One region of the Paenarthrobacter nicotinovorans genome, then DNA from elsewhere that is predicted to be linked to it. Evidence: predicted binding sites of a transcription regulator. Region 1 holds the regulator's gene; each other region holds the start of a gene.

Region 1 (4,327 bases):
ATTCGACGTTCGCCGGCTACCAGCGACCGAGGACGTCGCTGGCCAGGACGACGGCGGCGGGTCCCGCCGTCGACGACCGCAGGACATGGTGACCCAGGAGGGCCGTCACGGCCCCTGCATCGCTAAGCCGTGTCACTTCACGCGGCGAAATCCCGCCCTCAGGCCCCACGATCAACAGAACCTCACTGGGCGAAGCACCGTTGACATCCAGCCTCTCCAGGACCTCCCGCAGAGGGTTTTTGGCGTCCTCGTGAAGAATGACGGCCAAATCGGCCTCGGCAACGGCTTTCACCAAACCGCTGGAGTCGACGATCGGGCGGATTGGAGGTACCCAGGCCCTGCGCGCCTGTTTTGCAGCCGCGGTGACCACTGACTCCCATTTCGCATGCGCCTTGGCTGCCCGCTCCGCCTTCCAGCGCACGATGGATCGCTCCGACTGCCAGGGAATCACGGCATCAATGCCCAGTTCCGTTGCCGTCTCGATTGCGAGCTCGTCGCGATCACCCTTGGCCAACGCCTGAACCAGTACCAATCGAACGTCCGGCTGGGCTTCGAAGACGATGTCGGTGGCGGTCACCGTCAGGGCACCGGGCGCCGCTTCGGCGACCACTCCAGTGAGACGGGCACCTGCGCCGTCGGCGATGTCAACGGACTCACCGACGGCCAAGCGCTTCACCGTCACTGCGTGGCGGGCCTCCGGACCCTCCAGGACAAAATCAGTACCGGGCGCTACGTGGCTGAGGCTGCCGGCCGGTGTAAAGAAAACGGGGTTGCTCACCGCTACAGGTTACCGAGCTTGTCCCGGAGCTTTGCGAACATGCCACCACTGGCCACCAGTTTTCCTTCGGTGAACTGCTCGCCGCGGAGCTTGGCAAGCTGCTGGAGGAGTTCTTCCTGTGCATGGTCCAGTTTGGTAGGTGTTTCCACATGCAGGTGAACCTTCAGATCGCCGCGGCCGTAGCCCCGCAGGTGCGTTACGCCGAGGCCACGAAGGGTGATGACCTCTCCGGACTGCGTGCCTGCCTTCACTTCGATGTCCTGTGCGCCGTCGAACGTCTCAAGCTGCACGTCGGTCCCCAAGGCAGCAGCCGTCATGGGCACGCTGAGGGTGGCGTGGAGGTCGTCGCCTTCGCGTACGAACGTGGAATCGTTGTTGACGCGGATCTCCACGTACAGATCACCGGCCGGACCACCTGCAGGTCCTGCTTCGCCCTGGCCGGACAGCTGGATTCGCGTACCGGTAGCGACGCCGGCGGGAACCTTGATGGTGAGCGAACGGCGGCTCCTGATGCGTCCCTGGCCGTTGCATTCGTTGCAGGGATCCTTGATGACGGTGCCGAAGCCTTCACAGGAACCACAGGGGGCGGTGGTCATGACCTGCCCCAGAATGGAGCGGACGGCGCGCTGAACCTGGCCGCTGCCACCACAAATGTCGCAGCGTTCAGGGTGGGTGCCCGGGCGGCAGCAGCTGCCGTCGCAGGTGGGGCAGACCACGGCTGTGTCCACTTCAAGCTTCTTGTTGACGCCGAACACGGCATCCTTGAGGTCGATCCGAACGCTGATAAGGGCGTCCTGGCCACGTCGTACACGGGAGGCGGGCCCTCCGTGTCCACCGCCGCCGCCAAAGAAAGTGTCGAAGATGTCCTGGAAGGCGAAGCCCTGGCCGGCGTAGCCGCCGCCGAAGCCGTTATCAGTGCCGTTCTCGTTGCCCGTGGCATCGTAGACGCGGCGCTTCTGGGGATCTGACAACACTTCGTAAGCGTGCGTCACGGCCTTGAACTGCTCCGCGACATCTTCACCCGGGTTTACGTCCGGGTGGAGTTTCCGCGCCAACTTGCGGTACGCCTTTTTGATCTCTTCCCCGGTGGCTTCCGGCGAGACTCCCAAAACGTCATAGTGGCTGCTCAAAGTCGGTATCTCTTCCTGGTTGTACTGCGGATGTTTTCCCGGGCCGGTGTTCAGCCGCCGAGAATGCGGGAAAGGTAACGGGCCACGGCACGAACTGCTGCCATGGTGGTGGGATAGTCCATGCGGGTCGGTCCAAGGATTCCCACCTTGGCGCCGGAACCGTAGCCGGTGGCCACTACAGAGGCCTCGGCCAGGCCGTCGTACGGATTCTCCCGGCCAATGCTGACTGTCACGCCCCGGGGATCGTCTCCCATGTCCGACAACAACCGGAGCATGACAACTTGTTCCTCAAGGGCCTCAAGCACGGGACCGATGCTTAGCGGGAAGTCAACGTTGGAACGTGCGAGGTTGGCCGTACCGGCCATCAGAATGCGTTCCTCACGGCTGGTGTCGCTCAGGGATTCCAAGCCAGTGGCCAGCCTTTGGGCGAGGGCACGAAGATCCGGCGGGCAAAGGGCCACCACCGACGGTAACACCTGCGGCAGGAGTGCCAGCTGGGTGCCGGCGATGCTGCCAAGGAATCGTGACCGCAACAACATCAAAGCCTCGTTCCCCACGTCCGAACCGGCGTCGATGACTTTTTGCACGACGCTCCCGGTGTCCGCAATGAGGACCACCAGCACCTGTTTGGGGGCCAGCAGAACGAACTCCGCGTGGCGGACCAATGCGCGGTGCGAGTGGGGATACTGCACGACGGCGACCTGGTTGGTCAGCTGGGAAAGGAGCCGTACTGTGCGCTCAAGAATGTCATCGACGTCGTCGGGTCCTTCAAGCAGCGAGTGAATTGCCCGACGCTCGGCGGCGGACAACGGCTTGACCTGGGAGATGCGGTCAACGAACAGGCGATAGCCCTTGTCAGTGGGGATTCGGCCGGCGCTGGTATGCGGGGCGGCAATAAGACCTTCTTCTTCCAGGACAGCCATGTCATTGCGGATGGTGGCACTGGAAACACCCAGGTGATGACGCTCAACGAGGGCTTTCGATCCCACCGGCTCCCGGGAATGCACGTAATCCTCAACGATGGCACGCAGCACTTCCAATTTGCGTGGCTCACTCATTGCTACACCTCCTGACGACTGCCATGGTCCATGGGACCGGTCCCCGCGGGACCTCCAATGGATCACCGCACACTTAGCACTCAACATGCCCAAGTGCTAACAAGTCTAGTATGAGCCACCACGTTGTTAGCATTGAAACCGTCCGAGGACTGCATCCAGGGCGGCGTCCCGATACCGGCTGACGGCAACCCGCCCCTGTCCCCTTTCACATCACCACAGAGGTAGGAATTCCTTGGCTTTCGACAATTGGGGCCCGCAGGACCTGACCGCTCCAGCCAAACGCCAGCTCCCTGAGGTGCCGGTGCAACGCGGCATGGTCCTCGAAGACGTCCAGTCAGGATGGGTGGGCGAAGTCACCCGGGTGGAAAAGACCGGTGGCATGCACATCGTGTCGCTCGAGGACAGGCGCGGTAAAACGAAGTCGTTCCAACTCGGGTACGGATTCCTTCTCGAAGGACAAGCGATCAGGTTGATGCCTCCGGCCCCTCGCCGGCCCGCTTCAGCGGTTCAGGCGAATCGCACGGCCTCGGGTTCGGTAAAGGTCCAGGGGCAACGGGCGCAGGTCGCGAAGGCCAGCCGCATCTGGGTGGAGGGCAAGCACGACGCTGAACTCGTGGAGAAAGTCTGGGGTGACGACCTCCGTGTTGAAGGAATTGTGGTGGAACCGCTCCACGGCGTGGACGACCTCAAGTCCGCCATTGCCGACTTCCGACCCGGTCCCGGCCGCCGCCTTGGCATCCTGGTGGACCACCTCGTGGCGGGCTCAAAGGAGTCCCGGATCGCAGCCGAGGCCATGACTGTCCCCGGCGCTGCAGGCAACGTCCTGATCGTGGGCCACCCTTATGTGGACGTGTGGCAGGCCATCCGGCCGAAGGTCCTGGGCATCGAGCAATGGCCCGCCGTTGCCCGCGGCACTGATTGGAAGACCGGGATTCTCACGGCCTTCGGTTGGCCCCACGAAACAGCGGAGGACATCGGGCTGGGCTGGCAGCGCCTGCTGGGCGCAGTGCACAGCTATGCGGACCTTGAGGCATCGTTGTTGGGGCGTGTGGAAGAAGTCATCGACTTCCTCACCGTCCCGTAGTCCACGGTCCGGATCATCAGGATCCGGCATGCTTCCGGGGCGTTGGTCCCGGGAAGGACGCGCGGCCCGGTATTCTTGGACAGCAACACAGCAGCATCTTTAAAGCATTTAAGGCAAAGGGAAGACACCGTGGCAGATAACGCTCCTGAAGAACCGGGCAGCGCCGCAGGCCGGCCCCAGTACCATGGCGCCCCTGCCAACGCACTCCCGTTGACAGCCAGCGAGGACAGGCAGTGGGCCACTTTGGCCCACTTCGGCGGCATCCTTGGATGCTTGC
Region 2 (4,327 bases), 700 kb from region 1:
CGATTACATCGCGATCGCCAGGCTTCTGAAGGACCATGAAGTCCCCAGCGGCCATACTGTCTTGCTCCGCGGCGCCGGGGGAATGGCCAAAGCTGTTGCGGCCGCCCTGAGGGACGCCGGGTTCACTGCCGTCACCATCGTGGCCCGCAACGAAACCACCGGCCGAGCGCTCGCCGACCTCTACGGCTTCGATTGGCAGGACGACGTCAACGGAGTCACCGCGGACCTCATCATCAACGTCACCCCGCTGGGCATGGCCGGCGCGGACGAAACCGCCCAGTCCTTTGACGACGCCACCATCGCAGCCGCGCAGGTGGTGTTCGATGTGGTGGCCCTTCCCTCCGAAACGCCGCTCATCACCGCCGCGCGCGCTGCGGGCAAGCCGGTCATCACAGGAGCCGAGGTCATCGCCATTCAGGCCGAGGAACAGTTCGTCCTGTACACCGGCGTTCGCCCGACGCCCGGCCAAGTACGGGAGGCCTCGGAATTCTCGCGTCGCTGACGCCGCAGGCCTGCTAAGCCTGGGCGGTCACCGGTTCCACCACGACAGCCACTCTTTCCTCGCCGATCCTGGTGAGGACAAGGGTGGCTGTTTTCGCATCCTTGTCCTTTGCGGGTTTGGCGGGGAGCAGCTGCTTCCGCAGTTCCTCGGGTGTCACTGCCGTGCCGCGCTTCTTGATATCCAACACGGTGATGCCGTTCGACTTCACCCAGGCCTTGAGGGCCTTGACGTTGTACGGCATGACGTCCAGCACCTTGTAGGCCCGGGCAAACGGAGTGTCGTGGAGTTCCGGGGCGCAGATATACGCGATGTGCTCGTCCACCAGGTGCCCGCCCAGCCGCTCGGCGACGTCGGCCACCATGCCTGCGCGGATCACCGCACCGTCGGGTTCGTAGAGAAAGCCTTCAACAGGCCCGACGGCGGCTTCCGGGCCACCGCCGAAGTCCTCGCCGCTGGTGATTTCGGCGGCGCCCTGGCTGCCAAGGAGCAATGCGGCGCGGCGGACGCCCGGGCGGGCTACTGAGTTGAACCACAGGGTGGCCTCGGTGACATCGCCGCCAACGGAGACCCATTGGGCCTCGCAGCCCGAAGGCACCGAGTCGTGGGGGATGCCCGGGCCCATCTTTACCCCTACCGCACGCCCTGTGGCCGCCACGCTCTCCACGAAGGACAACGGGGGCGAGAACGCCTCCGGGTCCCAGATTCTTTTGGTTCCCGACGTGGACGTGGTGCGTCGGGCAGGGTCCATCCACACGCCGTCGATGCCCTCGAGGTCCATTGATTCCGCGTCCGAGTGCACCACCGTTGCATGCTGGAAAGGCATGAGGTTGATCATGGCGCAGGCAGCGGTGGTTTCGTCCATCTCCACAGCGGTGACAGCAATGTCCATGGAAGCCATCGCCATGGAATCGGCGCCGAGGCCGCAGCCGAGATCGGCCACATGGGTGATGCCGGCCTGGGCAAAACGATCGGCGTGGCGGGCGGCGACGTTCAGCCGGGTTGCCTGCTCCAGGCCCGCCTGGGTGAACAGCATCTGCCGGGCGAATTCGCCGAACTTCGCCTCGGCGCGGGTCCGCAGGCGTGATTGGGTCAGGACGGCGGCCACGAGTTCCGGGGAGTGGCCGGCCTTGCGGAGGCTGGCATTGACGCTGAAGGCATCAGCCTCACGGTAGGGTCCCAGCGAGGCAAGAAGCTCCCAACCTTCAGTGGTCAATAAAGGTGCGATCTGTTCCTGCGGTGCATGAGGCATGGGAACAAGCCTAACGTCGCGCGTCATGGCTGCGTGACTGGGGAATCAGCCGGATAGGGTTGTTTTCATGGAAGACAACGCAGCACCACAGCCCTCCCGCCTCACCACGTATGCCCGTCCCGCCCTGATCGCGGGCGCTGTCATCGCGGTGGTCTGCATAGGCTTGCTGATCGTTATTTTCGCGCTGGATTCCTTCAACGCAGCGGCCTACTCCGTCAGTGGCAAGAGCGTGAACGATGCGACGGATGAGGCACGCGACATCCGCGACCTCTACGCCGGTGCGCGACTCGGCGGGATCATCGCGCTGGTGGTTTCCGGCGTCGTGGCGGTTGCTTCGGCGGTGGTGCTCTACCTGAACCGCGGCAGCGCTTCCTTGGATGAGGACGACGACGGCGAAGACTACGACCTTGATGACCTCAGGGACCAGTGACAACGTTCACCGATGACGAAATGCTGGCACTCACCTTGACCGAGTGCTAACGCCTTACATAGAGTCTAGTTAGCACTCTCCCCTTGAGGGTGCTAATCACGCCAGGCGTCCACCGGCACCGCGACGACGGTTGTACGCCACGGCACCCTAGTTCTTAGTCCATGAATCAGCTCATGAAAAGGAGAGTCCGAGTGTCGGTCTCGATTAAGCCTCTTGAGGATCGTATTGTTGTTCGCCCGCTCGAAGCAGAGCAGACCACGGCTTCCGGCCTGGTTATTCCGGACTCCGCGCAGGAGAAGCCGCAGGAAGGCGAAGTTGTTGCAATCGGCCCCGGCCGCTTCGATGACAACGGCAACCGCGTACCGGTTGACGTAGCTGTTGGCGACGTCGTCATCTACTCCAAGTACGGTGGAACCGAAGTCAAGACCGGCGGCAGCGAGTACCTCGTTCTGTCCGCCCGCGACGTCCTTGCGATCGTCGTAAAGTAACTTCCTGGAGCCCCGCACCGCCGTCGCGTTGGAATCATTCCGAGCGTCAGCGGTGCGGGTTTTCTGTCTCGAAAGGACACAACCATGGCAAAGCAGCTTGCTTTTAACGATGCTGCCCGCCGGTCTCTTGAGGCCGGTATCGACAAGCTCGCCAACACTGTCAAGGTGACGCTGGGCCCGCGCGGCCGCAACGTCGTCCTGGACAAGAAGTGGGGCGCCCCCACGATCACCAACGATGGTGTCACCATCGCCCGTGAAGTTGAGCTTGACGACCCCTACGAGAACCTTGGCGCCCAGCTTGCCAAGGAAGTAGCCACCAAGACCAATGACGTTGCCGGTGACGGCACCACTACGGCAACCGTGCTGGCCCAGGCCCTGGTCAAGGAAGGCCTGCGCAACGTTGCTGCCGGCGCAGCTCCCGGCGAGATCAAGCGCGGCATCGAAGTTGCAGTGGAAGCCGTCGCTGCACGCCTCCTGGAGAATGCCCGCGAAGTCGAAGGCACCCAGGTAGCCAACGTCGCAGCCATCTCCGCGCAGAGCGATGAAGTCGGCGAGCTCCTCGCCGAGGCCTTCGGCAAGGTAGGCAAGGATGGTGTCATCACCATCGAAGAGTCCTCCACCACGCAGACCGAGCTGGTCCTGACCGAGGGCATGCAGTTCGACAAGGGCTACCTCTCCCCGTACTTCGTCACCGACGCAGAACGCCAGGAAGCTGTCCTCGAAGACGCCCTCATCCTGATCAACCAGGGCAAGATCTCCTCGCTGCAGGACTTCCTGCCGCTGCTCGAGAAGGCCCTGCAGGCCAACAAGCCCCTCTTCATCATCGCTGAGGACATCGAAGGCGAAGCCCTTTCCACCCTGATCGTCAACCGTATCCGCGGCACGCTCAACGTCGTTGCCGTCAAGGCTCCGGGCTTCGGCGATCGCCGCAAGGCCATGCTCCAGGACATCGCTACGTTGACCGGTGCGCAGGTAGTTTCCCCGGACCTGGGCCTGACGCTGGACTCCGTTGGCCTCGAGGTACTCGGTACCGCCCGCCGCATCACGGTCACCAAGGACAACACCACCATCGTTGACGGTGCCGGTTCGGCCCAGGACGTTGCCGACCGCGTTGCACAGCTCCGCGCTGAGCTGACCCGGACGGATTCCGACTGGGACAAGGAAAAGCTGCAGGAACGCCTGGCCAAGCTCGCTGGCGGCATCGGCGTCATCAAGGTTGGCGCAGCCACCGAGGTTGAGCTGAAGGAAAAGAAGCACCGCATTGAGGACGCCGTTTCCTCGACGCGTGCAGCCCTCGAAGAAGGCATCGTTTCCGGTGGCGGTTCCGCCCTGATCCACGCCCTGAAGGCCCTGGACGAGTCCCAGGCAGTCAAGGACCTCGAAGGTGACGCTGCGGCCGCTGTAGGCATCGTTCGCCGCGCACTGGTCCAGCCGCTGCGCTGGATCGCGCAGAACGCCGGCTTCGACGGTTTCGTGGTCACCGCCAAGGTTTCCGAACTCGAAGCCAACCACGGCTTCAACGCCAAGTCCGGCGAGTACGAGGACCTGATCGCCGCCGGCGTGATCGACCCCGTCAAGGTCACCCGCTCTGCACTCCGCAACGCCGCTTCCATCGCTGCCTTGGTTCTCACCACCGAGACCCTGGTTGCCGAGAAGCC
Region 3 (4,327 bases), 1.1 Mb from region 1:
TGAACACGAGCCGGCCTGTGGTGCGGCCATCCTTCAGGAGCTCATCGAGGCCCGGTTCATGGAACGGGGCCAGCGCCTTGTTGAGCTGCTCCACTTTGGCGGCATCAACGTCGATGCCCACCACGGTGTGGCCCATGGACGCCAGAGTTGCAGCGTGGACTGCCCCGAGGTAGCCGCAGCCGATCACGGAGATCTTCATGAAGAGGGTCCTTTGCTTGAGGTGAGTTCCGAGGGGCCGGTTGTTTCGCTGGGCACGCCGGAGATGACTTCGTTGTAATGACGGACCAGCTCGGCGCTGAGCACCGGCCACGTCCGGCCCTGGACCGAAGCGGCAGCTGCCGTTGCGAACGCGCGGCGCTTGGCGTCGTCGCCCATCAGGTCCTGGACGTAGGCGCGGAGCTGGGTGAGGTTTCCGGGCTCGTACAGCCAGCCGGTGCGGGAGTTTTCCACCAGGTCCAAGGGGCCGCCGCGCCCCGTGGTCACCACCGGAACGCCCGACGCCATGGCTTCCTGGATGGTTTGGCAGAACGTCTCGAACTCTCCGGGGTGGACGAAGAGGTCGAAACCGGCGACGGCCTCCGCCAGGGCTTCGCCGCCGAGGAAACCGGCGAAATGGGCGTTGGGAAGCGCGGCTTGGAGAGCTTCGCGCTGCGGGCCATCGCCGACGATGACCAGCTTGGTGTTCGGCACATCCGCCAGCACGGCGAGATCCTCCACCTGCTTCTCGACGGCGAGCCGGCCGACGTAGCCGATGATGCGCTGACCGTTAGGCGCTACTTTGCTGCGCCACGCCGGCGAACGTTTCGCGGGATTGAAGCGCGCGGTATCCACACCGCGCCGCCACATGTCCACGCGAAGGATGCCGCGTCCGCGCAACTGGTTCAGCGCGAAAGTGGACGGCACCAGGGTCCGGGTGGCCAGGAGGTGGATGTTGTCCACGCGGTTCCAGGCCCAGTTCTCCAGGAACGGCACGCCATAGCGGCCCGCGTAGCTGGGAACTTCGGTTTGGTAGATCGCGACCGTAGGGATGCCGAGTTGGTGGGCGGCCTGCACGGCGCGCCAGCCGAGGACGAAAGGGGAGGCGAGGTGAACGACGTCCGGCGCGAAATCGGCAAGGATTCGCTTGACCCGATTCACACCACCCAACGCCACCCGCACATTCGTGTAACCGGCCAGCGGCACGGAGGGAAGCCGGTGCACATACGCGCCCTTCTCGACGCTCGAAACATCAGTGTCCGAGGTCGACGGCGCGATCACCATCACCTCATCCCCGCGCTCCTGCAGATGCTCCAGCACCCGCAGTATCGAGTGGGTAACCCCATTCATCAGTGGCAGGAATGATTCGGCGACGATTGCGATCCTCACGCCTCCCACGGTGGTCGCGGCGGGTGGCTTACTGGGTGCGCGGGGGTGGCCTGTGCGGGAAGAGTGGGTTAACAGGTGGGTTGGGCTGGTCTCCGACTCGCAGCAAGCAGGGGGAATCTTGAAGAAAACACTCGCACTGGGAGTAGGAAAGCCGGAAGCGACTTACTGATGTTCGGTTGGTCGCCCACCCTGTGCCCTCTTCAAATCCTTCCGCAGCCCCCGGTTGTCCGCGCGGAGTTCCTCGTTGTGCTCACTCAGCCCACGGTTGTCCTCGCTCAGCCCGCGGTTCTCCTCCTCGAGCTCCAGTACCCGCTTCACACCGGCCAGGTTCAACCCTTCATCCAGGAGCACCCCGATCCGGCGCAGCGTGGTCAGGTCGTTTTCGCTGTAGCGGCGCGTGCCGCCGTCGGTCCTCTCGGGGGTGAGCAGACCCTTGCGCTCGTACTGCCGGATGTTCTGCTGCCCGGTTCCCACCAGTTCCGCGGCAACTGAGATCGCATAGACCCCTTGCGTGTCCCGGCCACCATCAGTGCCGCCGTCGGACGCTGGGGTGGGCAGGCCGCCGTCGTGCTCCTGGGCAGCATTCGCGCGATCCGAAACCGCCATTAGAACCTCCGAAAATCCTCCAAAAAGCTACTTGCACCACTCTCTCACCAGTGCTATAAAAAATCTATACCAGCCAACACAGATCGAACAGGCTGGAACCTACAACAGAATCAGCATCAAAACCAAAGGAGTGAGAACCCAATGCTGATGCGCACTGACCCGTTCCGCGAATTCGACAGGCTCGCCCAACAGGTTTTTGGCACAACAGCACGCCCGGCCGGAATGCCGATGGATGCATGGCAGGAGGACGGACAATTCGTTGTTGCCTTCGATCTGCCTGGCGTAAGCCCTGATTCGGTGGAGTTGGATGTCGAACGGAACGTCCTGACGGTAAAGGCAGAACGGAAGTCGCCCGCGGGCGAGAACACGGAGATGATTGCCGCCGAGCGCCCGCAGGGTGTCTTCAGCCGGCAACTCATCCTGGGTGACACTTTGGACACCGATGGCGTCCAGGCCAGCTACGACGCCGGGGTACTCACACTCCGCATCCCCGTCGCCGAGAAGGCCAAGCCACGGCGCATTGAAATCACATCCAATGGGCAGAGGCAGGAGATCAACGCATAATCCAGTCCGTCCTGCCGGAAGGCTCACCCGGGGGTGGCCGACCGGCAGGGCAGCGACCGGGAACGACGGAGGCGGCCGCATCGGAAAAGTCGGGCGCAGGCTTCGTGCCACGTCACAGCGTTTCTTAGCGCACATGAAAGCGACCCCCGCCCGTCGTCTCCCGATTGATGGCCCCCGGCCCAGGCCGGGGGCCATCGCCTGATCCGCAGCATGAACCGGAACCCGCAGTGAGTACGCAACCCGACTACTACGCCACCCTCCACGTGCCGCTGGACGCGACGGCGCGTGAAATCACCCGCGCCTACCGCGCACTGCTGCGAACCCACCACCCGGACACCCGCCAAAAGGTCGACGACGGCGACACCACCTCCGCGGCCGACCTCCAGGAACTGCACGCCATCATGCAGGCGTACGTCGTGTTGTCGGACCCAGGAAAGCGGGCGGCATACGATCGGGCGCGGCGGAGTGGATCCATTGTTGGTGCCGGCGGAACACCCGTGAAGGTCCGGGTGCACAGGCGCGAAGCACGGCCTGGGACGAGCGGCGAGCAGTCACCGCTCACCTTTGGGCCCACCCGTTGGGAACCTTCGTCCAGAAACCTGAGAACACCAAGGAGTAATCCATGAGTGCTTGGCGTCCGTATGACGGCCACATCATCCCCGCGTTCTACGAGCGGTTCGAACAACGCTGGGGCAGGGGGACAGCGCCGTTCCTGGACCCGGAAGTCCACGAACAACCCCTTCCCCGGGCGCAGTGGATCAACCCGGACACCGGTGCCGCGGTCGCCGTCGTCCCCATCTGGACCGACGATCCAGAGCATCGCTCCTTCGGGGTGTTCTATTTGCCGCCGGCAGGTGACATCTGGATGCTGCGCCCCGGACCCACCACGTTCGTGGAACCAAAAGGAGGCGCCAACCAGGAGCAGGTGACACTTCGCAACGACGCCTTCAAGAAGGCCGTCAATCATGCCAAGGAGTTCATCTACGGCCCGCAGTTGTGAGTGAGCGTTCGAGCGTCTTGTGGGTTGCCGCGAGGGGTGAGGTCTCGACCCAAAGGTGTGCTTGCAAAGTGCCGAGAGCCAACCCCTCGGCGAGGTGAGTGCCGACGCCTCGGCCGGCGTCGAGCGTTTATGACCCGCAAACCGATGGCCGCCATGGATACGCATTGACGACACCCAAATTTGGGTGGCGCGGAACCACAAATGTGGCGCAGGGCAGGTTGGGTGGCGTGGAACCACAAATGTGGCGCAGGGCAGTTTGGGTGGCGTGGAACCACAAATGTGGCGCAGGGCAGTTTGGGTGGCGTGGAACCACAAATGTGGCGCAGGGCAGTTTGGGTGGCGCGGAACCACAAATGTGGCGCAGGGCAGGTTGGGTGGCGTGGAACCACAAATGTGGCGCAGGGCAGGAGGTGTGGCCGCCCCAACCCGGCGGACCGCCGTCGTGGTTGGCGCGAGGGGCGAGGTTTCGACCGAAAGGTGCGCCCCCAAAGTGCTGAGAGCCAACCCCTCGGCGAAAGGTGCGCCCCCAAAGTGTCGAGAGCCAACCCCTCGGCGAAAGGCACGCCCCCAAAGTGCCGAGAGCCAACCCCTCGGCGAAAGGGCGCGTGGGCAAAAGAAGGCTGGTGCAGCCTGGGAAAGAATTCCAAGGCGGCTGCACCAGCTGCTAGTACGACTTTCTGTTAAAAGTTGTGACACCTATCCATTGGCCGCTCCTAGTTCCCGGCTTCGGTTTGTTTCCGGGCTTCAATGTCAGTCAGGGGGTGGTGGTCTGCCCCGGGAGAACACCTCCCA

Evidence for each region. The regulator HrcA, encoded in region 1, represses chaperone genes, less so after heat shock. The targets are predictions, from matches to a motif close to TTNGCACTCGNNNNNNNCGAGTGCNAA.
Region 2: a site for HrcA is predicted at 2,205-2,231, ahead of groES (co-chaperone GroES). Genes of this name have one in related genera too.
Region 3: a site for HrcA is predicted at 2,002-2,028, ahead of JMY29_RS05620 (Hsp20/alpha crystallin family protein). Genes of this name have one in related genera too.

Annotation. Positions count from the first base shown of each region.
Region 1 covers NZ_CP089293.1:2,277,920-2,282,246, forward strand. Annotated here, with positions in the region: gene JMY29_RS10610 (GerMN domain-containing protein) at 1-1, shown strand, start outside; gene JMY29_RS10615 (16S rRNA (uracil(1498)-N(3))-methyltransferase) at 17-778, opposite strand; gene dnaJ (molecular chaperone DnaJ) at 781-1,908, opposite strand; gene hrcA (heat-inducible transcriptional repressor HrcA) at 1,959-2,966, opposite strand; gene JMY29_RS10630 (DUF3097 domain-containing protein) at 3,199-4,050, shown strand; gene JMY29_RS10635 (DUF4870 domain-containing protein) at 4,180-4,327, shown strand, end outside.
Region 2 covers NZ_CP089293.1:2,977,551-2,981,877, reverse strand. Annotated here, with positions in the region: gene JMY29_RS13840 (shikimate 5-dehydrogenase) at 1-502, shown strand, start outside; gene JMY29_RS13835 (class I SAM-dependent methyltransferase) at 516-1,751, opposite strand; gene JMY29_RS13830 (hypothetical protein) at 1,819-2,181, shown strand; gene groES (co-chaperone GroES) at 2,373-2,669, shown strand; gene groL (chaperonin GroEL) at 2,754-4,327, shown strand, end outside.
Region 3 covers NZ_CP089293.1:1,166,417-1,170,743, forward strand. Annotated here, with positions in the region: gene JMY29_RS05605 (UDP-glucose dehydrogenase family protein) at 1-199, opposite strand, end outside; gene JMY29_RS05610 (glycosyltransferase family 4 protein) at 196-1,365, opposite strand; gene JMY29_RS05615 (MerR family transcriptional regulator) at 1,528-1,971, opposite strand; gene JMY29_RS05620 (Hsp20/alpha crystallin family protein) at 2,113-2,535, shown strand; gene JMY29_RS05625 (J domain-containing protein) at 2,763-3,161, shown strand; gene JMY29_RS05630 (hypothetical protein) at 3,158-3,535, shown strand.